Regions from separate parts of the Proteus sp. GOKU genome, predicted to be linked through region 2. Evidence: predicted binding sites of a transcription regulator. Region 2 holds the regulator's gene; each other region holds the start of a gene.
The links. Region 2 encodes PurR, which represses purine synthesis genes. Its sites were predicted from a motif close to CANGCAAACGTTTGCNTG; they were not measured.
Positions count from the first base shown of each region.

Region 1 (10,513 bases), 1.4 Mb from region 2:
CTATAACGAAGGACTAAAAGAAGGTATTTTGCTGATTGGTGATATCGTCAATAAATCAGAGAATGCACAAGCATTAGTTAACGATACCTTTAAACAACGTGAACAAGTTAGTCAGCGCTTACAAGATATTCCTAAAGAGCAACGAGTACGGGCTTATATGGCTAATCCAGACTTAACAACCTATGGCTCAGGAAAATACACAGGATTAATGATGGAACATGCAGGTGCATTTAATGTCGCCGCATCAACCGTTAAAGGTTATAAGCAAGTTTCACTAGAACAAGTTATTGCATGGGACCCTGAAGTCATTTTTATTCAAGACAGATACCCTCAAGTTGTTGATGAAATCAAACAAGATACGCGTTGGCAGGTTATTAGTGCGGTTAAAAATAATCGAATTTATTTAATGCCTGAATATGCGAAAGCATGGGGATACCCAATGCCTGAAGCCATGGCAATAGGTGAATTGTGGATGGCAAAAAAACTATATCCTGAAAAATTTAGCGATATTGATATACAAAAAGCCGCTAATGATTGGTATCAAAAATTCTATCGTACTCAATATCAAGGAAAAGAGTAGGATATAACATCATGACATTTTCCCTTTTTGCAGCAGGTAGCTTAAAAACAACACTCCCTGCTTTTATTGAGCATTACCAGCAAAAAACAGGCGAGAAGTGGGTACTTACATTTGGACCCGCAGGACTTTTGCGTCAACTCATTGAACAAGGGGAAACCTGTCATTTGTTTCTTTCTGCTGACGAAAATAATGCAAAGCAATTAATCGATAAAGGCCTCGCACTACAATATGCTCCTTTTATTGCTAATCAGCTTTGCATTACTGCTCGTCGTAATGATGTAAATGAAGAAGATAACTGGCTTAGCGTATTATCAAATACCGCATTAAAATTAGGGATATCCACACCAAAAACAGATCCATCAGGGGATTATAGTTGGCAACTGTTTGATAATATTGCGCAGATTGACCCAAAGTTAAGTCAGGCATTAAAAATGCGAGCACTCTCTTTAGTTGGAGGTGAGCATTCACTTACCATTCCTCAAGGTAGAATGGCAGCCCACTATTTAATTACCACACATCAAGCAGATGCTTTCATTGGTTATCAGCACTACCAAATACAATTAAGCCAATTTCCTGAATTAAAGATCTTCGATATTCCAAAACCTTTTAATGTTACCGCGCACTATTGTGCGACACTTATTCATTCTCAGGCTTATAGTTTATATCAAGAGATATTATCTCCTTATGCGAAAGCGTATTTTATAAAAGCTGGATTTTTACCGCTAAGTTAAGTTCTCTTCTTAGCGGTAAGTAACCTTATGTTATATCGTTATTTTTGAGCATCACTTACAATGATAGCGTTAGCACCTGCGTTTGCTTCATCTAATGCATGTTTTATTGTATCTGCATGAGCAAGTACAACACCTAAACGACGAGAGCCGGCAATTTCAGGTTTAGCAAAAAGGCGAATTTGGCGATTCGCCTTCAACGCTTTTTCAATACCAGAATAAACGATATTTGTACTATGAAGCTCCGGTAAAATAACCGCTGATGCACAAGGGCCTAATTGGCGAATACCACCAATGGGATAGCCTAAAAAAGCACGGACATGAAGCGCGAACTCTGATAAATCTTGAGAGATTAATGTCACGAGCCCAGTATCATGAGGGCGAGGAGAGACTTCATTAAAGAATACCTCATCACCTTGAACAAATAACTCAACACCAAATAAGCCATAGCCCCCTAAATTCTCAACCACTTTACTCGCAATATGTTCTGCTTTAGCAAGTGCGATATCACTCATCTTTTGAGGCTGCCACGAACTTCGGTAATCCCCTTTTTCTTGTCGATGACCAATCGGGGCACAAAAATGGATACCATCAACAGCATGAATAGTTAGTAAAGTGATCTCAAAATCAAACGGGATCATTTTTTCAACGATAACGCGCCCTTTACCTGCTCTACCACCCTCTTGCGAATAAGTCCAAGCCTGAGCTAAATCATTTTCACCACGAATAACACTTTGCCCTTTTCCGGATGAACTCATGACGGGTTTTACAATACAAGGGAAGCCTATTTCTAAAGCGGCTTTTTTAAAACTCACTTCATCATCAACAAATTGATAGTTTGATGTAGGTAAATGTAATGTTTCTGAGGCTAATCGACGTATCCCTTCTCTATCCATAGTCAGCTTTACTGCACGGGCGCAAGGAACAATTTTTTGCCCCGCTTGTTCTAATTCAACCAGTAACGTTGTTGCAATAGCTTCAATTTCTGGAACGATAAAATCAGGTCGCTCTTGTTCAATAACTTGCTTTAATGCATCGATATCAAGCATATTTACAACATGATGGCGATGTGCAACATGCATAGCGGGAGCATTGAAATAGCGATCAACTGCAATCACTTCAATACCTAAGCGTTGGCACTCTATCGCGACTTCTTTTCCTAGTTCGCCAGCACCTAATAACATCACTTTTGTTGCATTTGCCGTAAGAGCCGTACCCAACACTGTCATTTTTTATCCTCACCATTAATAAAAACCACAATCACGCAAACGATTGCTTTTCATATAGCATAGCGGATTTAGCTTGATAGAAAAATAGCCAGACAAAAAAATAATCAAACAGAGAAATAAAATAATTACACTGTTTGGCTACGTTTTCCTTTTTGAATTTTTAGATAATTCAGGCGTTTTCGGATAAGTGCTAAAATACAGCATAAAAGCCCTAACCAAATTAGAGAGAAACTCACACCTTTTACTTCATCAAAAGCTTCATGGAATAAGAAAACAGCCAGTAAAAACTGAATAGTAGGCTCAATATATTGTGCTAATCCAATTACAGTTAATGTGGTTCGTTTGACTGCTGCGGTAAAGAACAATAACGGCAGTATAGTGACGGGTGCAGTGAGAATATAATAAAAACGAGTCAGATTATCAGCAGAAGGTAGTGCGCTTTTATCTGTTATAAACAACCAAATAGTGGCACCTATTGCTAATGGCATTAACCAAAGTGTTTCCATAAATAAAGAGGTGATCACATCAAAACGAATAAACTTGCGGATCAAGCCATATACAGCAAATGCACCACCCATCATGATAGCCAATACAGGCAATTCACCGTACATCCATAATTGATAACCCACACCTGCACAAATTAAGGTAACAGCCCATTTTTCTGCTGGATTAAGCTTTTCTTTAAGAAATATCACACCTAATAAAATTGAGAAAAGCGGATTAATAAAATACCCCAAACTCGCTTCTAATACTTGTTGATGTGTTAATGCATAAGTAAACGTACACCAAGAAACTGCCATAGCCATTGAGCTAAATAGACACATAAAAACAGAGCGCTTATCTTGTAAAACTGCGCGCCATCGTGTTCTATTTTTAATAAAGAGTCGAACGAGTAATAAAAGAGGGATAGACCAAATCAAACGCTGAGCCAACATTTCTAACGGTTGTGCTCCGGGTAACAGCCGATAAAACAGAGGGGTTATTCCCCAAAGAATATAAGAAAAAATGGCTAATACCGCGCCCGATTGAGCCCACATTTAATGTTCCATCAATAAAAGTCAATAAGATTTAATATCATACGCTTAAAACAGACAGAACAATATGATCAGCATCGCTGATTGATTGATCAAACATCAGCACAACCGAATAGACGAGATAAAAAAATCTCCATAAATAACCACTCCGAGAAAAGTAGTTATAAATGGAGAATAGGAAAATACCATTAAGGGAAAACCGTGGTAAAAACCACAACCAGAAAAAATGGATGAGTTGTTAGAAAATCTCCCTAACATGTAAAGGTGGTTGTTGCTGAACAAAATCATGTAATTTTTTACGACTTGGTGCCGCAGCTATCGCCCCTTTTTGAGTGGTGGCTAAAGCGCCACAAGCAGCTGCTTGCGTCACTATTTTTGATAGATATTGTTCATCTTCAGCAAAACCATATTCAGCAAGCGCAGCTAACAAACCGGACATAAAGGCATCACCAGCACCTGTTGTATCAATACATTCGACAGTAAAGGCACTAAATGCGACTTGCGTATTTGGCGTTAAAACTAAACAACCTTTAGAGCCTTGAGTGATCACTTTTAAACGAGCGGGATAAATTTCTAATTTTTTGAGTGCATTATTCAATGTCACTTCTTGTGTCATCCATGTTAGCTCATCTTCTGATAATTTTAATATGTCTGCTTTATGCGCATAATTATCGATAATTTCACGCATTTCTTCATGATCACGCCACATTTGAGGACGTAAATTAATATCAAAACTCAGTAGTGAATCACTTTCTTTAATACTTTTGATCGCACAATCTAAGGTCGAGCGACAAATGGGATTCACTAATGCTAAAGAGCAAAAATGCAAAATATCTTTTTCAAATGCAGGTAAAGATTTTTCTGTTAAAAATTGATCAGCAGACTCAGCAACTAAGAAAGTAAAATCACGCTCACCATTTTCTTGTAAAGAGACAAGAACAGTACTGGTACGGTGAAACTCATCAAATTCCATTGCACGAGTATCAACACCCAGATCAAACAGTGTTTTTTGCATAAAATGGCCGAACGCATCTTCACCTACGCGCCCAATAAAACCACTTTGTTGACCGAGTTTAGCAACGCCAGCAGCAACATTGACTGGCGCACCACCAGCACATGCTTCATATTGCATGTTTTGCAATGGGATCAAGTCAACAACAGCGTCACCTAAAGACCAGACTTTCATAATCTCTCCAGAAGATAAGCAATTATTTTTCTTAACTATATTCTGTTTTTATGGCTATTCATAACGAATAAATAAAGATATTGCTCGTAAATCCACACTGATAACGTTAACATAATAAGATAATATGATAAAGTCAATCTCATATATCGTATTTTTTTCACTATAAATGTTATCGTTAACAACAAGAGTAATAGTGTGATTACATCTGTTCTTTACCCTTTCAGTGATCTTAAAAACACACTAATAACTCTGACATATAATAAGGATAATGATATGAAACACCGCTTAGAACAATCAACAAAAGCCTTAAATACCTTGATTGAAAAACGAGGCAATAAATTTTATCCCCAGTTTCATTTGGCCGCACCTGCGGGTTGGTTAAACGATCCTAATGGTCTTATTTATCATGATGGTTTATATCATGCTTTTTATCAGCACCATCCTTATTCCCAAGATTGGGGACCTATGCATTGGGGACATGCCACAAGTACCGATATGATCCACTGGCAACACCAACCTATTGCATTAACACCAGGGGATGACTACGACAAAAGTGGTTGTTTCTCAGGATCAGCCATTAGCCATGAAGGCAAACTCTATCTTTTCTATACAGGACACAACTGGTTAGCAGACGAAGGTGATGATAGCCAAATCTATGAAGCGCAATGTGTTGCTATCAGTGAAGATGGTATTCATTTTGAGAAAAAAGGGATCGTTTTAGAACCCCCTAAAGGTTATATGCATTTTCGTGATCCTAAAGTTTGGTATCAAGAAGGTAAATGGTGGATGGTTGTTGGTGCTCGTGATGAAAAAGATCAAGGACAAGTCCTACTCTTCTCTAGCGACACCTTATTTGTGGAAGATCAGCGGTGGAACAATGATTACACTGTTTTAGGAAAAACGGATGATAAAAATGTCTATATGTGGGAGTGCCCTGATTTCTTCCCTATTAGCCAAGAAAATGAATTTGCAATCGTCTTCTCACCACAAGGAAAACGAGCCGAAGGCTATCAATATCGCAACCTCTTTCAATCTGGTGCATTAATTGGTCAGTGGTCACCAAACCAACCCTTTAAACTACAAGGGCATTTTATTGAACTTGATAATGGCCATGACTATTATGCGCCACAATCATTTACGACACCTGATGGTCGTCGCGTTTCTATGGGATGGATGGATATGTGGAATTCGCCCATGCCTTCAAAATCTGAATTTTGGTCTGGCTGTTTTACGCTCCCTCGTGAAATCACTTTTGATAAATCCAAAAATCGCTTACGCATGATCCCCATTAAAGAAGTCGAATCATTGCGCCAAGAAAAACAGTCTATCCAGCCATTAACACTCAGTAATCAATCCATAGAGCTATTCGATAACACCCCAGCTATCGAACTCGACTTAACATTATCTTTAAACAGTAACGCTGAAAAATTCGGCTTATGGCTAGGTGAAGGACTTGAGCTCTTTGTTGATAATCAATCACACCGGTTAGTTCTTAATCGTCATTATCCTCAGCACAATATCAGTGGCGCTCGAAGTATTCCATTACCTGAAGGTTGTGAATTGAATTTACGTATTTTCATTGATCGCTCATCAATTGAAATCTTTGTAAACAAAGGTGAGTTCACCTTTAGCAGTCGATATTATGCTCAACAAGATGCTCGTACATTACGTCTTTTTGCCATGAACGGTGATGCAACACTGATTAATGGTGAATATTGGCAGTTAAATAGTATTTACTGATATTGATAAGTTAAGTAAGACGTGAGTCTTTAAATAGACTCACGTTCAACTAATTGGCAAGGTACGTGTACTGTATCTCTATGGTTCCGTTCTTGAATGATATGCAACGTCGCTTCTTTACCTAATTCATAATGAGGCAATTGTACCGTTGTTAATGGTGGATAAAACAGCTCTCCTGTACCAATCATATTGTCATAACCCAAAACAGCCACTTGCTCTGGAATACGTAATCCCATAGAAAGTAAAACTTGATACGCTAGAAATGCAATACGGTCATTACCACAAATGAGAATATCAAAATCTGCTTTTTGTTGAACACAATGCTTTTTCAATATTTCAATCACATCACGATAGTGCTCATCTCCAAACATCATCGTATATTGTTGTAAGTTCGCCAATGGTAGCCCAGCCTCTTGCCAAGCATCTTCAACAGCCTTACGACGAATAGGACCTGCAACAGACTCTTCAGGTATATAGAAACATAAAGGGCGGCGATACCCTTTTTCGATGACCTTTTTCATCGCAAAATACTGCCCATGATAATCATCGGGAATATAAGTTGGAAAAGCGTGCGTTTTATCCAAGCAGTTTGCTAACACTAAATTCTTATCAAGCAACTTTTCATGCACGGTGATTTCACGCAAGCCCATCGTGGTATAAATAATTCCATCTGGACGTTGAGCTAAAAGCTGCCAAATGGCATTTTCATAACAATCTTGCGCAGTTAAATTGACAACAAATGAACTCCAGCCAAATTCTCTTGCGGTTTGCTCTATCGATAAAATCATTTCCACAGAAAATGGTGTCGTTGCGGTATCAATTGCCAGAACACCAATTGATGATACTTTTGTTCCTTGCCCACGAATTTTTCGTGCAGAATAATCTGGAACATAGTTAAGTTGATCAATCGCATTTTGGACTTGTTTCAGTGTTTCTGGTTTTAATAACTCAGGGTTATTAATCGCTCTTGAGACTGTCATCAAAGAAACGGATGCAAGTCGAGCTACATCTTTCAGTGACGCCATAGCATTGGCTCGATTGGTTTATTAAAAAGGATCAATAGAAATAAAGTGCTATTTTACAAGAAGTAAAGTCAAAAAGCCACAAAGGGAATTGAATTGTAACTAAATGCGACTATTAATTGCCTCATAAAAAGACACCTAAATATATTATTTTTTTACTTATTAAATGAGTTTAATATAGTTAAAATCACTTACGAGAAAAAACCTAGTTACAATTAATAATAGTTATCTCCTTCCTTCATTATAGAAATGAATTATTCTTATCTATAAAATACAAATATTGAAACAAAACAAAGTTCTGATATTTTATCTATAATATAATACAGAAGTATTAATCATTTTTAATTTGATATATTCTGAATATGGCTCCGTTGCGTGAATGTCACCCTACATAAAAAACTTATAAATTAGTCAAATTTCGTTACTCATTCACTTTTAGTGAAAGAGCAGAGTAAAACCAGGAGCAACATATGGAATCAATAATCCACTTAATCACTTTTGAAGATGACAGTACAAAAGTTCAACTTAAAGCCGTTCTTTCTTCTTTAGCGGCGAATGTGAAAACCTATTCAAATGAACAGGCTTTCTTGAAATACTATTTTTCATCGACAAAAGGAGCTCATAAAGAGTGCATCATAATTAATACAAAAAGCAGTGCAGCGCCATCAATTGCACTGATTAAAGAACTCAATAAATTGAGAAACATCATCCCTGTTATTATTATTTCTGGGGATAGTTCCATTGAGAGTTGTCGTAGCGCATTTAAATCAGGGGCTTTTGAATATTTAACTCGCCCTCTAAATGTGAATGAACTTCTTAATATTGTCTCGGAATCTTTCCTACATTATGAAAGTGAAGTTGAGCAATTCCGAACATATATATCTCTAAAAGATAAATTTGGTAAGTTATCTAATAGAGAAAAAGAGGTTATGGAGATGATCCTTGAGGGGAATACGAGCAAAGAAGCGGCAGAAAAACTTTCTCTATCGCCTCGTACCGTTGAAGTACATCGTTCAAATATGTATACAAAATTGAAAATAAGATCACTACCACAATTAGTTCAAGAATATGATTTCTTTAAGAAATATGACTTAAGAGCAAGTTGATTTACAATGTGATTTCTATTTATCAATGGGTTGTATTATCTAGCGATATAACGATATGACCTGTTTTATTTTCATTATATTTTATTAATGAGAGAAAGCTGTACTTCTAAAAATATTCTATTTTGGATGAATTACACCTAATATGGGAATAATTAATACGTTAAACACCATTCTACGATAGAAAGGGCGGCAACTTATTTTGATGCCACCCTTTCATTAGTGTTCGTTTAATTTCAATTTAAAACACTTGTATATATTATTTTCATAATCGCTATTATTAATAACTATTATGATTGTTTTTTATTAACAATAGCAATATAAGAATAAATGAAGCTCTTCATTTGATATAAATCATTTTTTACTTATTATAAAGATGAGTATTCTCATTTTTAGTTTCTCATTTTCTTTATTCTTATTTTACGAAGAAAATTATTAATGATTAAAAAATAATACAAAAGGAATTCCTGTCTCTTTTTTTTATGCCCATTTAAAGACTGTTTATGCGTTTTGATTTTCATTTTAAACAAAAAATTACTTATAAGAATATTCTAATCGAAGTGTTTTAATTGCGATTATTTAAACAGTAAAATAAGAAATAATAATAAGTATTTCCCTTTATACTCCCTTTTACTTAAGAAATTTATTCTCTTTATAGTTTAATTAACGTAATACATTATTTACCATTTCTACTTAATAATACTCAAATAAAGAGCATCATTAAATGATCTTATCATGTAAGTATAATGCACTAGATTTGAATAAGTATTAACACCTAGAAAAACAAATGATTATTACTGATTGATTTATAGTCTTAATATGAGCATAACAAAATGGAATTAATCGGCATAAAAAAAATATAAGATAAACTTATACGTTTATTCTTATTCTCACTTTGTACAAATACCCTTATGCTATACCTTCCTAACTCGCCTTTTACAAAGAAAAATGAACGCTCAAGATAAAAACCGTCGTCCTATAAAAGCAAGGCAAACAAACTGGGCTACAAAGTGCAGTCGCTACTTACAACAAAAAGGGGCACCCCCTAATGGTATTTCTGTGTTTAGTGTCGTATTTGCATTACTTGCAGGCTTATCACTCTTTTGTGCTCTCTTTTACACATCTGGATTATTACGCTCAATTTTATTGATACTTGGAGCTATCATGATCCAAGGTCGCCTAATTTGTAATTTATTAGATGGTATGGTTGCCGTCGAAGGCGGCATGAAAAGCCCAGTAGGTGCTGTCTATAATGAATTACCTGACAGAATTGCCGATACTTTAATTATTCTAGGTGTCGGTTATGGACTCTCCTCTGACTTTTCTACGGCAATTACGTTGAGCTGGGTGGGCGCTTTTTTTGCGGTAATGACCGCTTATGTTCGCGTATTAGGTGGTGCTTGTGGATTAGACCAACAATTTACAGGTCCTATGGCAAAACAACACCGAATGGCGCTATTAACTACTGTTTCTGTTATTGCTGCATTTATTCCGAGTCTTTGGGGAATATGGCTCTTTTTTATTTCATTATGGATTATTATTTTAGGTTCAACGCTGACCACAATTTTCAGAACCCGTCGAATTTTACGGGATTTAGCACAAGGTGTCTGATTAATGAAAAATGGAAAACTTGCTTTAGATGCAAAAGTGGTATCATCCGTTTTAGTCTCTATTTGTCGATTCTTAACGGGTATTCGCGCTAAACAAACCTCTCCTATTGCGAAAGATACACCTTGTATTTATTACGCTAACCACTCTAGTCATCTTGATGGCTTAGTTATTTGGTCTTGTCTTTCGCCCAATATTCGCCCTTATGTTCATCCGGTTGCCGCTGAAGATTATTGGAATAAAAACCGCTTACGCCGTTATTTATCTCGTCGCATCTTTAGAG
Region 1 is NZ_CP034105.1:3,186,034-3,196,546, forward strand. It holds gene EHE21_RS14680 (ABC transporter substrate-binding protein) at 1-580, shown strand, start outside; gene modA (molybdate ABC transporter substrate-binding protein) at 592-1,311, shown strand; gene purT (formate-dependent phosphoribosylglycinamide formyltransferase) at 1,350-2,537, opposite strand; gene rarD (EamA family transporter RarD) at 2,663-3,574, opposite strand; gene EHE21_RS14700 (aminoimidazole riboside kinase) at 3,810-4,757, opposite strand; gene EHE21_RS14705 (glycoside hydrolase family 32 protein) at 5,031-6,497, shown strand; gene EHE21_RS14710 (LacI family DNA-binding transcriptional regulator) at 6,527-7,522, opposite strand; gene EHE21_RS14715 (response regulator transcription factor) at 7,990-8,625, shown strand; gene EHE21_RS14720 (CDP-alcohol phosphatidyltransferase family protein) at 9,571-10,233, shown strand; gene EHE21_RS14725 (lysophospholipid acyltransferase family protein) at 10,237-10,513, shown strand, end outside.
Region 1: purT (formate-dependent phosphoribosylglycinamide formyltransferase) is a predicted target of PurR. The motif match lies at 2,570-2,587, and genes of this name have one in related genera.

Region 2 (10,513 bases):
AGAAAAATAAATAAAACGCTATTACAGCGTATAGGTAAGTATAGAGATGTAGAATGTTTTTCTCTAGAAAAGAAAAAGGCCATTTTTTATAAAATGGCCTTTTTAAGATGATTCTTAAAAGAAGGAGCGCGATTATTCTGCGGTTTGAACTGTGTGTTTGGTAACAGATTTATTACGCTGAATAAAGTAACCAACTGCCATTGGGATTGCTGTTAACGCCATAATTGCCGTGGTGTTAATCAAAGGTTGTTGGCTGATAAATGCAGAGACAATAAAACTTGCTAAGCTGCAAAGACCTAGTTGAAGCGCATTTTGTAACGCAGCAGCTTTACCACTGATTTCAGGATAAGCGGATAAAGCATTAGATACTGCGATTGGATAAGAAGCACCATTCATTGCAGCCATAATACAGAACGGAATTAAAATAGTTGTTAATGTTGGTTCAGTAAATTTAGCAACAAGGTATAACGCAGTCATACTGACAGCATAACCAATTAATAACAGTGGCAGCAGTGTTTTACCTGTCATTTTTGACAGTAAAATACGACAACCATAACCACCCACCATAAATGCAATAGTTTGTGGAATATAACTTAAACCGATATCCTGAGGAGAGTAGCCCATCTTTTCAAGAATGATTGGTGAGCCAGCTAACCAAGCAAAGAAACCTGCACTACAAGAAGCGTAAACTAATACGTTACCTGTATAGAGAGGGGATTTTAATAAAGTCATAAATGACGCAGAAGATTGGTTTGCATCTGTAACTGATTTTTGTTTAATGTTTTTTAGCATTAATGTCGGTAACATGAGAACTAACGTTACGGCCATTAACAGCATAAAAATCATACGCCAGCCACCGTGATCTAATAACGATGCACCGATTAAAGGCGCAAGTGCTGGTGATAATGCAACCAGTGGCATAATTAAAGCAAAAACGTGTTGAGCGCGAGATTCATCAAAACGGTCGATGACAAGAGCTTGCCAAATAACAGCAGCAGAGCAGACGCCGAAAGCTTGTAGGAAGCGCATAGCAAGTAAGCCAGTTGCACTTTCAACCCACAGCATACCAAGGCAGCCTAAAGAGAAAAGGCTTAAACCAATAAGAAGAATAGGTTTACGACCTACTTTGTCAGAAAGTGGTCCCCAAAGTAACTGAGCAACAGCAAAACCAAATAAAAAGATACTTAAGCTATTACTAATAGCACCTTCGCTGATAGAGAGTTCACGCTGCATCATACCAAATGCAGGTAAGTACATATCAATAGCTAAGTAACCTAGCATACTCAAACCCGCTAGGTACACCATAAAGCTCATAGGTGTTTTTGATTGTGTGGATGTTTTAGAATTCATTTTATTTTCTATGCTATGTGATGTAGAACATTTTATGTATTGTAACTAAGACCTATTTTACTTGTGAAACGGGAATATTTGGTTAATGCTGTGAAAAATTTTCAAAGGAATAAACTCTATGTGGTCAGAATACTCTTTAGAAGTTGTTGATGCAGTCGCAAGAACAGGAAGTTTTAGCTCGGCTGCTCAAGAATTGCACAGAGTGCCATCCGCCGTTAGTTACACAGTTCGGCAATTAGAGGAATGGCTTGCCGTTCCTTTGTTTGAGCGTCGTCATCGTGATGTAGAATTAACCGACGCAGGTAAAATTTTCATCAAAGAAGCACGATCTGTTATCAAAAAAATGAATGACACTCGACATCTTTGTCAACAAGTTTCTAATGGATGGCGCGGTCAATTTAGTATAGCAGTTGATGGCATTGTTAAACCTGAAAGAACACAACAACTTATTCTCGATTTCTACCGCCATTTTCCGGATATAGAACTGTATGTCTACCCTGAGGTGTTTAATGGCGTATGGGACTCCTTAGTTAATGGTCGTGTTGATTTAGCCATTGGTGCAACAAGAGCCTCACCAATAGGTGAACGTTATAGCTTTAGAGATATGGGATTTATGCCTTGGCGCTGTGTTTGCCATGTTGATCACCCTTTAGCGAAAGCACAACATCCATTAACGGATGATGAAATGCGGCCTTATCCAAGTTTATGTTTAGAGGATACCTCACGCAGTTTACCAAAGCGTGACACTTGGGCGCTAAATAATCAGCGCAGAATGGTTGTTCCGACATGGGATATGGGGCTTGAATGTTTGTTAGCGGGATTATGCGTTGGAATGGTGCCTTGGCACCGTGCTGAACCTTTAATTGAACAAGGTAAGCTGGTGACTTTACAACTGGCACAACCATTGCCAGACAGCCCATGCTGCCTGACGTGGGTCGATAAAAGTGAATCGCCCGCTTTGACATGGTTGTTAGATTATCTTGGAGATAGCCAAACCTTAAATGAGGAATGGCTTCGCTAGAAATCAGATAGCTAAATAAATATGAATTAGCGACGGTAGTCGATAAAAGGACCGTCAGCAACTGAACGGCGCTCAACTAATCGTGGATGAACTTCGATTGTTTGGGCGTCTTCGCGTTTATTGACGATACGATCAAGCAGCATCGATAATGCCATTTGACCTAGACGTTCTTTTGGCTGGTGAACGGTTGTGAGTGCAGGCGTAAAATAACGTGCATTACGAATATTGTCATAGCCAACAATAGAAATATCTAAAGGAACACGCAGGCCAAGTTCATCTGCAGCACAAATTGCGCCCATCGCCATCACATCACCACCACAAAAGACAGCCGTCGGGCGATGTTTTTGGTTTAGCATTTGGTACATGGCTTTATAGCCAGATTCTGGCTCGAAGTCGCCTTGTACAATCCATTCGTCTTTAACTGTGATTTTGGCTTCTTCCATGGCTTTTAAGAAACCTTGTAAGCGACCACCACCTGTATTTCGTTCTAATGGACCAGGGATAATACCAATATCACGATGGCCTCGCTCAATAAGGTAACGACCTGCAATATAACCACCATGGAAAGCGTTATCGATAATGGTATCTGTAAAGTCACCACGCGCTTTGCCCCAATCCATGACAACCATTGGAATATTACGATAGCCCTCTAAAAGAGTAAGAAGGTGATCGGGATATTCAGAACACATGACTAATAATCCATCAACACGTTTTTGTGCCAGCATCGCTAAATAGGCTTTTTGTTTATCGAGGTTATTATGTGAATTACATAAAATCAGTGTGTAGCCTTTGCTGTAACAACTATTTTCAACAGCTTCAATCACTTCAGCAAAGTAAGGAGCTTCACTGGACGTGGCTAACAGGCCAATAGATTTGGTGTGATTGACTTTTAAACTACGCGCAACGGCACTAGGCGAATAATTTAATTCTTTTATAGCGGCCCAAACTGCTGCCCGTGTGTTCTCAGCAACAAAACGTGTTTTGTTGATCACATGAGAAACAGTCGTGGTTGATACGCCTGCGCGTTTTGCCACGTCTTTTATTGTTGCCATGGTGTGGAAAACTCCTGACCTTCATTGGTCTCTTTTATCTAATTTTATGGTTTAACTGCCAGTATAGTCATACATAGGGCAAACACTGGCAATAATTTAGCGATTAGCTGTGAATTTTGTATGATCTAGCTCAAAAGTGAAAGTATTAATCAATGTTATAAATTGTGCACTGGTCGCTATTTTAGCAAATTTTGATATGTGATAATAATTAACCATGACAAGGTTATGGTTAAAAATGTGTATTATAATCATTTTGAGGGAGAAATAGATGGATACGGATCTGAAATTTGGTTTGAGTACAGCAGTAGCAGCGCTTGTTATGATCGTTTTATTTTCTACTATGATGTTCTAATCACTGCTTTATAGAATATCCGATCAATTTAAATAATAGATTATCGAATATCTGAATATAACAAAGGGCTCAAGGCCCTTTGTTATTTTGTCACCAAAAATGAATCTCAATCACTCACCTTTGATTATCAAGCTCAATTAAGCAAGGTTAGCTTCAACAAATGACCAGTTAACCAGTGCCCAGAACTCTTCTAAATATTTAACGCGCGCATTACGGTAGTCGATGTAGTAAGCATGTTCCCATACGTCTACTGTTAACAGTGGTTTGTCTGCACCTGAAACTGGAGTTGCAGCATTAGAGGTGTTAACAATTGCAACTGAACCGTCAGCTTTTTTCACTAACCAAGTCCAACCTGAACCGAAGTTTTTAGCTGCTGCATCATTAAATTGCTTTTTGAACTCTTCAAAAGAGCCAAATGCTTTGTTGATAGCATCAGCAACTTTACCTGTTGGTGCGCCACCTGCATTGGGTGCTAAGCAGTTCCAGTAGAAAGTGTGGTTCCATACTTGAGCAGCATTATTAAAGATACCGCCGTCAGTAGATTTGATGATTTCTTCTAAAGATTTGCTTTCTAAATCAGTACCTTTAACCAGATTGTTTAAATTGGTTACATAGGTTTGGTGGTGTTTGCCGTAGTGATATTCTAAAGTTTCTTTAGAGATGTGTGGCTCAAGAGCATCTAACGCATAAGGTAATTTTGGTAATTCGAAAGACATTGCGTACTCCTTTAAACTATCTATTTCGGGTTTTGTGCCTGAAATCATTCAATCAAAATCATTTGAATTGATAGAATGAGGCAAATGAATCACTAAGTTGTTACTATTTTGCTAATTATTTTAACAAAAATCTGCTGAAATAACAGCTAAATATCTTTTATCTATAGTTATAAGCCATATAGATTAATTATACTCATAAGAGTATATCCCTCTTGCCTGCACGTAAAGTGACAAAAGCGTATTTGTAATGAGATAAGTAAAAAAGGTAGAGAGTATAAATTTTATTCTATTAATATGATTTAATCGCGTCACCTAGTATGGATGGATTGGGGTAAGAGACTACAATTGATACATCGTAACAAATTTATTCTCAAAGGAATGTACAAATATGAAAAAAATATTTATAGCTATTGGCATGATAATATTTTTATCTGGGTTTGGATTTAAAAGTAATGAACCTTTGAAATTAGATTTTGGAAGATCAATTGATGATATTCCTTTTATAAAGAATGGTGTGTGTGAAACAGAGAAAGATCTTATCACTTGTTTTTTTAATAATGAGCCTCCGTTTGAGAAAGATTCTGATAGAAATGCATTAAAATTTTATAAAGGTAAGTTAATTGGTGTAAATCTATCCTATTTTGGTGGCGATGATATTGATTCGGTCTGTAATCTTTTAGCTCAGAAAATGAAAAATATTTATCCTTTAGTTAAAGATAAAAAAGCATTGTTAGCTGAGGTAAATAACTGTAAGGAGTTAGAGATAATTGAATATGAGTCATTAAGTGAGAATAAAATATTTGTATTTTCTGAATTAGAAAATATTGAGGCTAAAGAAGGGAATATAGAAATAATGTACTCACATAAGCCTTATTATTTATACATTTATCGTAGTAGCGATATTTTAGATTGAATTTACGCAAAAAGAGTGTAGGAGTTAAAATGAGTTATAATATTGCACTATTTGATTTTCCTATTCCGAATGATTTTGAAAAAGCGTGTGAATACTTCGAAAAATATGAAGATGAAGATATTCAGGAATTAAGCCCATTAATGTTGCGTTTTTATCAAGAAATTTCTCATCTATATCCGTGCCTTTGCGAATTACCTGATGATGAAATAGATGATAGTGTGTGGTGTGACGGGCCTTTAATTAATAACTTTATGACTAAAATCCCAGTTATTGGTTTTGTTTATTCTAAAGTAGATGAAGCTCTTCCTGTAGTTATTAAATTAGCAAATAAAATGGGGATCTCAGTCCTTGATTGGCAGCAAGGAACGGTATTTAATGCTAAACAATAAAAATGATATTTGAGATGATATAAGGGTTGACTTAAATTTGCCGACAATAGTTTAAGTTTTTTCAAGGGAGTGATAAAAGCATGCACGGAAGTATTATTTTCAAGTATTTTTCTATAAAAAGCTTAGTTCAGAGCCTATTCCTGCTTATTTTTTGTAGTGTGCTAAATGGTTGTAGCATGTTCTATGGCATTGCATGTAGTACCAGCATTTTATTTACACCGTCAGAATCGCAAGAAAAAATCTATATGCCGGAAGCTATTGTTAATCAATATTATGATCAACAGGTTGAAATTGGCGTATTTTCTGGTTTAGCACCATATTATATTGTGGAAAACCCAGAATGGGTTACTGTGACATTAATGGTGAAAAATAAAGATGGGGAGTGGCTTTCTCTTATTACATATGAAGATTGGCAAAAGCATGTCATACGCCAAGAAGAGCGTCCTATCATTTTTGCTCGTTTACAAGGAACAGCACCTAAAAGTGGCAATGTACGGATAAAAATAAAAGCCACAGTAGGGCGTACTATGTGTGGTACAACGGATCCTGTTTTTGCTTTACAAGTCAAAGTGAGAAAAGAATAAAGCTATCCGTAATACTTAAATATATTTATTTTAATTAGGTGAAGATTACCTAATAAGACTCGTCCATTTTATCTTATCTATAAATACTCTAACTTACTAAAATCTAATACTATTATAAATATTAGATTTTAGTATTGTTTGTATAGAATAATTTAACGGAATATGATTTTCAGATCACTTGCTTACTCTGTAATAAGCGTATACATCATTTTCACTACAACTAAGAATAGAAATAATGCAAATATTTGGCGAACTCTAGGAATTGGTAGGCGATAAGCAACTTTTACACCGACAGGTGCGAAGAGTACGCTGGTAATGCTTATTCCGATAAAGGCAGGTAAATAGATAAAGCCGAAGTAATAATCATCAATATTTGTTTGATTCCAACCATAGATAATACCCATGATTGTGCCGATAGAAGCAATGATGACACCAATCATTGAAGAGGTTGCAATACATTTACGTGTATTAAATCCCCAGTGACTTAAAAGAGGAATGGTGATAGTCCCACCCGCAATACCGATAAAACTGGATATAAAACCAATTAAAGAACCACCACTTGTTAACGCTGGTTTTGAAACAATAGGATCTTTCACATTTTCAATGCGTTCTGCTTCTTTCTTTTTAGTTAATAATCCATAGATGGTATATACCATGAAAATACAGAACACGATTTGCAATATCGTATTTGACATTTTTTGTACCAGAAATGTCCCCACAAGCATACCAATGATAGTGCCGAGAGATAATAGAGGAAATTGCTGCCATAAAATGGCTTTATGTTTGTTATGAGAATACGCCGAAGATGCTGTGGAAAATATAATGACAGAGAATGAGGTAGATAAGGCAATTTTCATCACCATATCTGTTGGGATAGCTTGTTGACTGACTACATACATAACCACCGGAACAATGATTGCACCGCCTCCTATACCAAGTAGCCCAGCAAAAAAGCCAGTGATACATCCCACTAAAAGAAACAGTAAAATCATGTCCATAGTTAATACTCGTCAGGGTTTATAACAAACCCATTTATATACATTATATCCTTTTAAGAAGGTAGCGTTTTATCTTAATGTATAGATTATGAAATTTAATGTATTGATTTTGATATGAAAATTGTTATTTATTTTCTTGTTACTTCTTTTATATAAAAGAATATATAGCTAAATATAATTCAAATAAAGAAACATATTAAATATTTAATCTTGGGTTTTATAATAAATTATACTTTTAAACCATAAGCTAAAAATAACTATATTAATTTTACAGGGAAAATAAATCGGAATATGACTAACTTATTTTTATTTATTTATAGAAGCCTAAGGTGGCAAGATTTTTCTTATTTAAAATAAGATAACGAAAAGTTATAGTACTATTTTTTATGATCTATACTGTCAGATCAAAATATTAAGCAATTTAGAAAGAGTCATACATTTATCCATAATGTTGGCGAGGGCGTTGTTTTATTTAATTAAAATAGATTTTTATCTTATTGGATTTATATTTTATCTATCTTTTTTTGACTTTATAAAGGAATTTGTATGAAGAAGACGGTGTTATTACTATCTATAATCACATTATTATCAGGGTGTAAAATAAACGAGGCTATTCGTTCAGTTAATAGTGCTGTAAATCAAATAGTTCCATCGATGGAATCTCCAGTAACTGAAGCGACTTATGCGGGAATATGTAAGGACTTTAGTGATAATGAGATTGCGGCGAAGAAAAAATGGAGAGGGAAGTGGGTTATTTTAGAAGGAAGAGTGACCACTATCGCAAGTTTGGAAGAAGTCGTCAGATACGACCTCTATAAACCAACACCACCGAAAGTTGTTGCTATTTCATTTAATAATAAAGCCAGTGCTTCATATACTTTAAAACCAAGTGAAGAAGATAATGTTCTTAAAATTAAGAAAGGACAAACTGCAAAAATAAAAGGTGAGATAAGCGATATTACTGATGCATTGGGTTGTTTGATCCTTTTAGAAAACGGAACCATACAGTAATAAGTTACTTAAATTGAACCAATTGATTCGAGCATTGACGATTTTCTTAATTGAAATGCTTTCAGCCTCTTAATTGAGGCTTTTTATTTTTCTTAACGTTTTAGTCAGTGATTGTGTCGGTACTAAGAGATAAAATAATAAGATAAAACACACTCATAAACATCTGTAACGTATTGATTTATTTTTTATGTTTTATTGTGTATTTTCTCATCAATAATACTGTGGTTTAGTACCAACCTATTGTTTTATATCGATAACTAAACTTATATAGAGGTTTCTAATATAAAGTGGTATTCTTCTTTCATGTTTTCCCCTATAAAGCATATCGAATATAAAAGGCTGTAAGGACTTACAAATGACGACTATTGAAAAAATTGAACGCCAGATCAATGAAAACCCAATTATTTTATACATGAAAGGTTCTCCAAAATTACCAAGTTGTGGTTTTTCTGCTCAGGCAGTTCAAGCTATCTCTGCTTGTGGTGAGCGTTTTGCGTATGTTGATATCCTGCAAAACCCAGATATTCGTGCAGAATTACCAAAATATGCACACTGGCCAACTTTCCCACAATTATGGGTAGATGGTGAATTAGTCGGTGGATGTGACATCATTTTAGAAATGTATCAGCGCGGTGAATTACAGAAGTTATTAAAAGAGACTGCTGATAAGTATCGTGGTGAAGAAGAAGCACAGTAATTAAATTTTATCGTTTCGGTATTGAAACGTATAAAAATAGTGAGATCTTCAATAAAAAAGCCAGTTCACATCATTGAACTGGCTTTTTTCTGTTATTCATAAATGTACCTGAGACACCATGACTTTAAGGTGTAGGTAATGGCCATCCACCAAGCTTTTTCCAGCGGTTAACTAATTCACAAAAAAGTAATGATGTACGATTTGTATCGTATAACGCGCCATGCGCTAATTTGCTATCGAAGGGAATGCCAGCAGTGATACAGGCTTTAGCCAAAATTGTCTGCCCTAATACTAATCCACTTAAAGCCGCTGTATCAAAGGTGGCAAAAGGGTGAAAAGGGTTACGTTTTAATCCGGCACGCTCAGCCGCAGCCATTACAAAGCTGTGATCAAAATTTGCATTATGCGCCACAATAATGGCACGATTACAGTCTGCATCTTTCATTCCTTTACGTACCATTTTAAAAATGGCATGAAAGGCTTCATATTCACTGACTGCACCACGTAAAGGATTGGTTGGATCAATACCTGTAAATTCTAAGGCTGCCGGCTCTAGATTAGCCCCTTCAAAGGGTTCGACATGAAAATGTAATGTGTTGTCCGGTTTTAGCCAACCTTGTTCATCCATTTTTAATGTAATAGCGGCGATTTCAAGTAAACCGTCTGTTTTCGCATTAAATCCACCTGTTTCAACATCAATGACAACAGGGTAGTAACCCCGAAAACGGTTACAAAGCTTATTGGGATTATTTATATCAGGCATTAAGTTGTACTTATCCGACAAAAATAGAATATCGGAAATTGATAATCAGTAAGGCCAGAAAGATAAACATGTTATCTTTCTGGTTTTAATAAAAATTAGTTACCTAGAGCGTGACTTGCACTTTTGTTTTCGATGAGCTCGATTTTGTATCCATCAGGATCTTCAACAAAAGCAATAATTGTTGAGCCACCTTTTACTGGGCCAGCATCACGGGTAACATTACCGCCAGCTTGACGAATGGCTTCACAGGTTGCAGCAACATCATCAACACCTAATGCTACATGCCCAAAAGCAGTTCCCATTTCGTAGCTATTTACACCCCAGTTATAGGTTAACTCAATAACCGCACCTGTGCTTTCATCACCATAACCAACAAAAGCTAACGAGTATTTATATTCCTCATTCTCGCTAGTGCGTAGAAGTTGCATACCTAAAACCTTGGTATAAAAGTCGATAGAACGTTGTAAATCGCCCACTCGGATCATGGTATGAAGTACTCGCATATAAACCTCTTGTGTTTTTTTAATGATTAAACCCTACAGATAAACTGATGGCGGAGTACTATAACGCGTTAAAGCCCTAAAGTTCAATTTTACTACGCCTTTAACAGTTCAATAAATCATGTTGTGCAGATAATATCTCTATTAACTATACTCTATTGTAACAA
Region 2 is NZ_CP034105.1:1,752,209-1,762,721, forward strand. It holds gene punC (purine nucleoside transporter PunC) at 133-1,350, opposite strand; gene punR (DNA-binding transcriptional activator PunR) at 1,469-2,371, shown strand; gene purR (HTH-type transcriptional repressor PurR) at 2,398-3,423, opposite strand; gene EHE21_RS19045 (YnhF family membrane protein) at 3,692-3,775, shown strand; gene sodB (superoxide dismutase [Fe]) at 3,913-4,491, opposite strand; gene EHE21_RS08165 (hypothetical protein) at 4,880-5,404, shown strand; gene EHE21_RS08170 (hypothetical protein) at 5,434-5,793, shown strand; gene EHE21_RS08175 (hypothetical protein) at 5,874-6,377, shown strand; gene EHE21_RS08180 (sulfite exporter TauE/SafE family protein) at 6,560-7,375, opposite strand; gene EHE21_RS08185 (OB-fold protein) at 7,922-8,386, shown strand; gene EHE21_RS08190 (Grx4 family monothiol glutaredoxin) at 8,742-9,083, shown strand; gene rnt (ribonuclease T) at 9,208-9,846, opposite strand; gene gloA (lactoylglutathione lyase) at 9,942-10,349, opposite strand.

Region 3 (10,513 bases), 2.1 Mb from region 2:
TTAGACCTGTAAAAGATCCCCCATTGGGACGTACATCATAGACTAACCACTGGCTATCTGGCGTCCAAACATTTATATTAGTTAGCTGATGATGACGGCTATCAAACGTAATCTGGTGTTCCTGAAAAGACATATTTATCCTTATCGGGAAATAAATTTCCACATTATAAAAACTAATTAATTTTACCTGGCACTAAAAAAATTCAGTCGAGACTTTTTCGCAAGGTAATTATTCTACCCTCACTAAATAGTCAGAAAATTAGAAAATCATGTTACTTAGTGTTCTCTATATTATTGGTATTACTGCAGAAGCCATGACCGGTGCGCTTGCTGCTGGTCGTCGTAAAATGGATGTTTTTGGCGTTATTATTATCGCCTCTGCAACTGCCATTGGTGGTGGCTCTGTCAGAGACATTCTGCTCGGCCATTACCCGCTGGGTTGGGTAAAACACCCTGAATATATCGTCACTGTTGCATGTGCTGCTGTTATCACCATGTGGGTTGCTCCCATGATGAAACACCTACAGCGACTCTTTCTTATCTTAGATGCCATTGGTCTAATGGTTTTCTCTATTATCGGTGCGCAAATCGCACTCGATATGGACTATGGCCCAATTATTGCTGCTATTGCTGCGGTGATTACGGGTGCTTTTGGTGGCGTATTAAGAGATATGCTTTGTAATACCATTCCTTTAGTTTTCCAAAAAGAAATTTATGCCGGTATCGCTTTTGGTGCTGCGTGGCTTTATATGGGATTACTGTTTTATACACCGTTACCAAGAGACGTCATTATCATCATTACCCTAATTGCAGGGTTAACAGCTCGACTTCTCGCAATTCGTTATAAATTAGGCTTACCTGTCTTTAATTACGAGAATCAAGATTAACGAATCGCTGTTTTAACGACAGCGGTTCTTTTTGATTCTGTGGGGTATCTCAAAATATAATCTCTTTTCGCTATTGTGATAAAAGGTAATTCCTATCACTGAGCCTTTAATTCTATGTTAATATTGACATAGTTTAATTTTTCTCTTGTTTCTATATTCAGAAAATAGAATTTAATAAGAAAAAAATGGCCCTGTATTAAACATGGGCACTGTATGTCATTCATTGTATGTGTATACTATATGGGGGATTTGCTCCCTAAACATGTATTTATACTTAATTCTCCAGTCAAATTCAGAAAGTCATCATGATCCAAGGAACACTTTATATTGTTTCCGCTCCAAGCGGTGCGGGTAAATCAAGTCTTATTCAAGCGCTGTTAAAAACACAGCCTTTATATGACACTCAGGTTTCTGTCTCTCATACAACCCGCCCAATGCGACCGGGAGAGAACCATGGTGAACATTACTTCTTTGTTACTGAAGAAGAATTTAAAAGCATGATAGACAGCGGGGATTTCCTCGAACATGCTTGTGTTTTTGGTAACTATTACGGAACATCCGGCAAAGTTATCAAAGAAATCTTAGCCAGTGGTGTAGATGTCTTTTTAGATATCGACTGGCAAGGCGCACAGCAAGTGCGTAAAGCGATGCCAGAAGCTCGCAGTATTTTTATTCTGCCACCGTCAAAAGAAGAGCTTTACCGCCGACTTCGTGGACGTGGACAAGATAGCGAAGAAGTGATTACAAAACGTATGTCGCAAGCTGTATCGGAAATGGAACATTTTAATGAGTATGATTATTTGCTGATTAATGATGATTTCAATACTGCGCTTGCTGATTTACAATCAATTATTCGTTCAGAAAAATTACGCCTTGATCGTCAAACGCTACGACATGGTGATTTAATCAGCAAATTATTGGCAGACTGAGTTAACTTTCAGTATTATGCCCAGTCATTTCGTTAATGGTGGAGTAACACAAATATGGCACGCGTAACCGTTCAAGACGCTGTAGAGAAAATTGGTAACCGTTTTGACCTCGTTCTGGTCGCAGCACGTCGTGCGCGTCAGTTACAAGTTGGCGCTAAAGATCCTTTAGTTCCAGAAGAAAATGATAAAATGACTGTTATCGCGCTACGTGAAATCGAAGAAGGCCTGATTAACGGTAAAATTCTTGATGCTCGTGAACGTCAAGAGCAGCAAGAGCAAGAAGCAGCAGAATTACAAGCTGTTTCAGCGATTGCGGAAGGTCGTCGTTAATCGTTTTATAAAATAGGGGTAGGTCTGCCTTGTACCTGTTTGAAAGCCTGAATCAAATCGTTCAAAAATACTTGCCATCGGAGCAAGTTGAACAACTTAAAAAAGCCTTTATCGTCGCCCGAAATGCCCACGAGGGACAAACTCGTTCAAGTGGTGAGCCTTATATTACTCACCCTGTTGCGGTTGCGTGTATTCTCGCAGATATGCGATTAGACCAGCAAACGCTGATGGCGGCGCTGTTGCATGATGTTATCGAAGATACACCTGCAACCTTCCAAGATATCGAAAGCCTCTTTGGTAGTACGGTTGCCGATCTTGTTGAAGGGGTGTCTAAACTTGATAAGTTGAAGTTTAGAGACAAAAAAGAGGCTCAGGCTGAAAACTTCCGTAAGATGATTATGGCGATGGTAAAAGATATCCGCGTCATTTTGATCAAGCTGGCAGACCGAACTCACAATATGCGCACACTGGGATCATTACGCCCAGATAAACGTCGCCGTATTGCTCGCGAAACACTCGAAATTTACAGCCCTCTCGCACACCGTTTAGGTATACACCATATCAAGACAGAGCTTGAAGAGCTGGGTTTCGAGGCGCTACATCCTAATCGCTACCGTGTAATCAAAGAAGTCGTTAAAGCAGCTCGAGGCAACCGTAAAGAGATGATTAATAAAATCCTCTCTGAAATTGAAGGTCGCCTGACAGAAGCGCATATCGAATGCAAAGTTAACGGTCGTGAAAAACACCTTTACTCTATTTATCGGAAAATGTTGTTAAAAGAGCAACGTTTTCACTCGATCATGGATATTTACGCCTTTCGCGTGATCGTGAAAGAAGTCGATACCTGTTATCGCGTTTTAGGTCAAATGCACAGTCTTTATAAACCGCGTCCCGGTCGAGTTAAAGACTATATTGCAATCCCAAAAGCCAACGGCTATCAATCTCTTCATACTTCACTTATTGGCCCTCATGGGGTGCCTGTCGAAGTGCAAATTCGTACTGAAGATATGGATCAAATGGCAGAAATGGGGGTTGCAGCACATTGGGCTTATAAAGAGCAAGGTGAACAACCGGGCACAACTGCACAAGTTAGAGCTCAACGCTGGATGCAAAGTTTACTTGAATTGCAACAAAGCGCGGGTAGCTCATTTGAATTTATTGAGAACGTAAAATCAGATCTCTTTCCTGATGAAATCTACGTTTTCACGCCAGAAGGTCGCATTGTTGAATTACCAACAGGCGCTACTCCTGTCGATTTTGCTTATGCTGTACACACTGATATCGGTCATGCCTGTGTAGGTGCAAGGGTTGATAGACAACCTTACCCACTTTCACAATCGCTACGCACCGGACAAACGGTTGAAATTATTACCGCTCCAGGTGCAAGACCCAATGCAGCTTGGCTAAACTTTGTTGTCAGTTCAAGAGCACGCTCTAAAATCCGACAACTACTGAAAAACCTAAAACGTGAAGACTCTATTAATCTAGGTCGTCGTTTACTTAATCACGCATTAGGCGAGCACAAGCTTGCTGATATTTCAGCTGAAAATATTGAGCGCGAGTTGAAGCGTATGAAGCTTCATTCAATCGACGACTTAATGGCTGAAATTGGTTTAGGTAATACCATGAGCGTTGTTGTTGCGCGTAATTTATTGATTGATAGTCAAAATCAAGATGAAAACGCACAAACAGAAACAACCAATGATGAAACACCTAAACTCCCAATTAAAGGCGCTGATGGCGTATTAATCTCCTTCGCTAAATGTTGCCGCCCTATTCCGGGTGATCCTATCGTTGCACATATTAGCCCAGGTAAAGGTTTGGTTATTCACCATGAATCTTGTCGTAATATTCGTGGTTACCAAAAAGAGCCTGAAAAATTCATGCCTGTCGAGTGGGATAAAGAGATCAACAGCGATTTCATTACTGAAATTAAAGTCGATATGATTAACCACCAAGGCGCTTTAGCAAACTTAACCGCAGCTATTAACGATGCTAACTCAAGTATTCAAAGTATGAATACAGAAGAGAAAGACGGTCGCGTATATTGTGCTTTTATTCGCTTAACGGCGAAAGACAGAATTCAATTAGCCAATATCATGCGTAAACTTCGCATCATGCCAGACGTTCTGCGCGTTAGCCGTAATAAAAACTAGTCATGAATTCAATTCGATATGCCCGCATCTGCCAAATGATGGCGATGCGGCAGCCTGATCTTACCGTCTGCCTTGAAGAAGTGCATAAATCCCATAATGTTGCAGCCGTTATCAGAACGGCTGATGCTGTGGGCATTCCTAAAATTCATGCTATTTGGCCTGAAGAAAAAATGCGAATGTTAGTTTCCCCCGCAGCAGGAAGTAATAGCTGGGTCAATGTAGAAACTCATCCTACTATCACAGACGCGGTTAACGCCTTTCGAGCCCAAGGTATGCAAGTTCTTGCGACTCATCTCTCAGATAAAGCGGTTGATTTTCGTGAGATTGATTACACGCGCCCAACTTGTATTATTATGGGACAAGAAAAAACGGGTATCTCACAAGATGCTATCGCGCTTGCAGATCAAGATATTATTGTGCCGATGATGGGAATGGTACAATCCCTAAATGTTTCTGTCGCCAGTGCACTAATTTTATATGAAGCACAACGCCAACGTCAGGCTGCGGGTATGTATAACCGAACAGAGAGCACCTTAACAGAAGAAGAACAGCAAATTCTTCTCTTTGAAGGCGGATACCCGGTTTTGGCAGAAGTTTCTCGTCGTAAAGGACTGCCTCGCCCTTATATTAATGGCAGCGGTGAAATTGAAGCCCCTGAATCATGGTGGGCGGAAATGCAAATGACGCAAAAACAACTTAGGAAATTAAAAAAGACGGAGTATTGATCCCATGAAAGGAAAACTGCTTGATGCAATCCCCTTAACCACTCTTCACGGCGTAGGTGCAAGTCAGGCAGACAAGCTGGCAAAAATAGGGCTTGTGACTATTGAGGATTTGTTACTCCACCTTCCTTTGCGTTATGAAGATCAAACGCACCTCTATGCTATCAGTGATCTCCTTCCCGGTATTCCTGCCACTGTCTCTGGCGAAATATTAAGAACTGAAGTCAGTTTTGGTCGTCGTAAAATGATGACCTGTCAAATTTCTGACGGCTCTGGAATTTTAACACTTCGCTTTTTTAACTTTACAGCGGCGATGAAAAATAACCTTGCTCAGGGTAAACAAGTCACTGCTTATGGAGAAGTTAAACGAGGAAGTCGGGGTCCTGAAATTATTCACCCTGAATACAAAATCAAAGTTGCAGGCTCTGAAGTTAAACTGCAAGAAACGCTCACTCCCATCTATTCAACGACAGAAGGCTTACGCCAAACATCATTACGTAAATTAATAGAGCAAGCATTAGAATTACTTGATACCTGCGCTATTAACGAACTATTACCCGATCAATTTATTCACGGCTTACCGCCGTTGGCTACTGCATTACGTACACTGCATAATCCGCCTCCTGATATTGCTTTTGCAGAACTTGAGAAAGGACAGCATCCTGCGCAAAAAAGGCTAATTATTGAAGAATTGCTAGCTCACAATCTAGGTATGCTCAATGCAAGAGCTGGTGCACAATCTTATCGTGCAGAGCCATTGTTTATGCCAAATACATCGACATTACGTCAGCAGTTTCTCGCCTCTCTCCCCTTTACCCCGACTAATGCACAACAACGTGTCGTTAATGAGATAGAAGCAGATTTAGAAAAAGACTATCCAATGATGCGATTGATCCAAGGAGATGTAGGCTCAGGTAAAACACTAGTGGCCGCATTAAGTGCGTTACGTGCTATTGCTAATGGCAAGCAAGTGGCTTTAATGGCACCAACAGAATTATTGGCAGAGCAACATGCATTAACCTTTAAGAAATGGTTTGAGCCTTTTGGTATCCAAGTAGGTTGGTTGGCAGGAAAACAGAAAGGGAAAGCCCGCGAAACGCAGCAAAATGCTATTGCGAATGGTGAAGTCTCAATCATTATTGGAACACATGCGATTTTCCAAGAACAAGTTAAATTTCACTCTCTAGCCTTAGTGATTATTGATGAACAACACCGTTTTGGTGTGCATCAACGCCTTGCCTTATGGAAAAAAGGTGAAGAGCAAGGCTTTCACCCTCATCAATTGGTGATGACAGCAACGCCAATCCCACGCACATTAGCGATGACCGCTTATGCTGATATGGACACCTCTATCATCGACGAATTACCGCCGGGGCGTACACCTGTTACCACTGTCGCTATCCCCGATACTCGCCGTAATGACATTATTGAACGCATCAGACTGGCTTGCACAGAAGAGGATCGACAAGCCTACTGGGTATGCACCCTAATTGAAGATTCTGAAGTGCTTGAAGCGCAAGCGGCCCAAGTTATCTATGATGAACTTACAATAGCACTCCCTGAAATCAAAGTAGGATTGGTACATGGGCGAATGAAGCCCGCAGAGAAACAAGCTGTAATGGCGGCATTTAAAGAGAATGAGCTGCAACTTTTAGTTGCAACAACAGTGATTGAAGTTGGCGTTGACGTACCTAATGCAAGTTTGATGATCATTGATAACCCAGAACGACTAGGGCTAGCACAGTTACACCAATTACGCGGGCGTGTAGGTCGGGGTGCTATCGCCTCTCATTGTGTCTTGTTGTATAAAACACCACTCACTCAAACAGCACGTTTGCGATTGCAGGTATTAAGGGATAGCAATGATGGTTTTGTCATTGCACAAAAAGATCTCGAAATTCGTGGCCCCGGCGAGCTTTTAGGTACTAAGCAAACAGGTAATGCACAATTTAAGGTCGCTGATTTATTACGTGATCAAGGGCTTGTTCCTGAAGTGCAACGTATCGCTCGTTACCTGCATCAGCACTATCCTAAGCATTCTCAAGCCTTAATCGAACGCTGGCTACCTGCCAAGACACAATATAGCCAAGCTTAAGATTACTCTTTTGCATGCCTTAGCGTGCGTTTGAACTCACTTTAAGTTGATCTCGAAATATTCGTAAGTTAAATGCCACATAGAAAAACACCTCAATGTCGATATTCAACATTGAGGTGCTCTTTAACGTTTTTGAAGCTATTTTAATTTATAGTAGCCAAACTACCCTGCAACTATAGGTGTAAAAAACGGTAGCATCAGATACAGTTTAATCACTATTGCATTCACAATATCAATGAAGAATGCACCGACCATAGGTACGACTAAGAACGCAAGATGAGAAGGTCCAAAACGGTCTGTCACGGCTTGCATATTCGCAATCGCAGTTGGTGTAGCACCTAAACCAAAACCACAGTGACCAGCTGCTAAAATCGCAGCATCGTAGTTTTTACCCATAACACGGAAAGTCACAAAAATCGCATACAGCGCCATTACAGCCGCTTGAACACCAAGGATAACCAGCATTGGTATCGCCAGTGATGCAAGCTCCCATAATTTCAAGCTCATTAATGCCATCGCTAAGAATAACGACAAACTTACGTTACCTAAGACTGACACGGCTCTATCAAAAACACGGTAGAACCCAAGCATTGAAAGGCTATTACTTAAAATAACGCCAATAAACAGAACACACACAAAGGTCGGTAGTGAGAATGCAGTACCTTCTAACAATTGAGAAAGGAAAGTACCCGCCATTAAACAGATAGAGATCATCGCAATAGTTTCTAATAAAACCATTGAAGTGATCATTCTGCCTGTTGTCGGCTTCTCAAACGCAGTTGGCATTTCATGGTCGTCGGCGCCTAATCCTGGCGTTGGGATATTTTTGATTAAGTAGCGTGCAACTGGGCCACCAATCAATCCCCCTAAAACTAAACCAAAGGTCGCACAAGCCATCGCCACTTCAGACGCACTCATAAAACCATAGTTTTCAACAAAGGTTTTACCCCAAGCAGCACCAGTACCATGACCACCCGATAAAGTAATCGAACCAGCCAGTAATCCCATTAATGGATCAAGGCCTAACATTTCTGCCAATGCAATACCGACTGTGTTTTGTACAAACAACAATCCAACAACAACAAAGACGAAAATAAAAAGCGCTTTTCCTCCCGCTTTTAAACTCGCGAGGTTTGCGTTTAAACCAATTGTTGCAAAGAAGGCTAGCATTAATGGATCTTTAAGTGAGAGATCAAAACTCACTTCCCAGTCCATAAAAGATTTGAATGCTAATAGAAGAACTGCAACAAGTAGCCCACCTGCAACGGGTTCCGGGATCGTATACCGTTCTAAAAAAGGAACAGATTTCACTAACTTACGTCCGATCAAGAGAACCAAAGTGGCCGCAACCAGCGTGCCATAAACATCAAGATGATACATTTATGTACCCCGTCTTATTTGTTAATTTTATATAAAAATACTACGACGCTAAGTTCATCCATAAACAACGCCAAAAGCAGGTATCCCCGATTAGAAAAAAAAACGGAGACAAACACAAGTTAAAACATATAAAAATGTGAGCGCCTCTTATGCATTTTGATAACATCATTTTTACGCAAACGATTGCTTTTGTGGCGCAGATCATTAAAATACCGTTTTTGCCGAATAAGAAATTCACACCATGGTTACTTCAGAAAATCAAAATTTGCCTAAAAATAGTGACGTTTCAATTAAAAAAAATAGCGAACTTCTTTTTGCTTTAGAAGAAAAACCGCCATTACCACAAACCCTTTTTGCTGCTTGCCAACATCTTTTAGCCATGTTTGTCGCGGTTATTACACCCGCGATCCTCATTTGCCAAGCATTAGGACTACCTGCACACGATACCCAACGCATTATCAGCATGTCTTTATTTGCATCAGGCATTGCCTCTCTTATTCAAATTCGAGCTTGGGGGCCGATAGGTTCAGGATTGTTATCAATTCAAGGAACGAGCTTCAACTTTGTTGCTCCGCTCATTATGGGGGGATTAGCACTTAAAAATGGTGGGGTTGATATTCCAACAATGATGGCAGCCCTTTTTGGTACTCTAATGGTTGCCTCACTAACCGAAATTATTCTTTCTCGTGTACTTCACTTAGCAAGACGTATCATTACACCGTTGGTTTCAGGTGTCGTAGTGATGATAATCGGCCTCTCTTTAATTCAAGTTGGATTAACCTCTATTGGTGGTGGTTATGCAGCCATCGAGAACAATACCTTTGGTTCACCACAAAACTTGTTATTAGCAGGCTCTGTTCTTATCGTTATTATTTTACTTAATCGACAAAAAAATCCTTACTTACGAGTAGCTTCTTTAGTCATTGCAATGGCTGTGGGCTATGTTCTTGCTTGGGCTTTAGATATGTTACCCACACCCGCAGAACATCAAGAAACGCCTTTTATGACTATTCCTGAGCCATTTTATTATGGGCTGTCATTTGATTGGCATTTACTTATTCCTTTAATGCTGGTGTTTATGATCACTTCGCTAGAAACTATTGGTGATATCACAGCAACGTCTGATGTTTCAGAGCAACCCGTCAGCGGTCCTTTGTATATGAAACGCATTAAAGGGGGCGTATTAGCTAATGGAATTAACTCCATGGTTTCAGCATTTTTCAATACCTTTCCAAACTCTTGTTTTGGTCAAAATAATGGTGTGATCCAATTAACGGGTGTTGCTAGTCGTTACGTAGGTTATGTTGTTGCGGCAATGCTTGTTATCTTGGGTTTATTTCCCTTCGTTGCTGAATTTGTACAAAGAATTCCTGAGCCAGTATTAGGCGGAGCCACATTAGTGATGTTCGGTACGATAGCTGCGTCCGGTGTACGTATTGTGTCTAAAGAGGCATTAAACCGCCGAGCTATCATGATCCTTGCTATTTCACTTGCAGTAGGCTTAGGCGTTTCGCAACAGCCTCAAATATTACAGTTTGCCCCTGATTGGCTAAAAACATTGCTATCATCAGGTATTGCTGCGGGCGGTTTAACAGCCATTATTTTAAATCTGATTTTCCCACCAGAAAAATAATGATTAACTCGCAACAAATGAGTAAAGCGCTATTTGGGATTATGAAAATAGCGCTTTATTTATCATCTTTAGGTCAATGGTATTTTTATAAAAGTATTGTCCTTTGCGTTACGGTAAATCTTTATCTCAATACTGAAAATCAAAGGAAAATAACATGGCTACACCATTGAACCCAATTAAAAACCCTGCACTCGAATACTTAAAAAGTTATCCGTCTACTCAAGATTTTCATATACAAACTATTGGGCAATTTTTTACTTATCTCAAAGACTCTATTCTTTCATTATTTAATAGTGAGCATAAATTTACTTATTTAGGAAATAAGTCTGTTGCTGAATTCAATTTAGAGCATATTAAAAAAGATTTAGATACGTTTTTAAC
Region 3 is NZ_CP034105.1:3,843,107-3,853,619, forward strand. It holds gene EHE21_RS17550 (DUF3748 domain-containing protein) at 1-133, opposite strand, end outside; gene EHE21_RS17555 (trimeric intracellular cation channel family protein) at 270-887, shown strand; gene gmk (guanylate kinase) at 1,193-1,816, shown strand; gene rpoZ (DNA-directed RNA polymerase subunit omega) at 1,871-2,146, shown strand; gene spoT (bifunctional GTP diphosphokinase/guanosine-3',5'-bis pyrophosphate 3'-pyrophosphohydrolase) at 2,176-4,302, shown strand; gene trmH (tRNA (guanosine(18)-2'-O)-methyltransferase TrmH) at 4,305-5,027, shown strand; gene recG (ATP-dependent DNA helicase RecG) at 5,032-7,119, shown strand; gene gltS (sodium/glutamate symporter) at 7,282-8,499, opposite strand; gene EHE21_RS17590 (uracil-xanthine permease family protein) at 8,741-10,132, shown strand; gene EHE21_RS17595 (hypothetical protein) at 10,287-10,513, shown strand, end outside.
Region 3: gltS (sodium/glutamate symporter) is a predicted target of PurR. The motif match lies at 8,672-8,689, and genes of this name have one in related genera.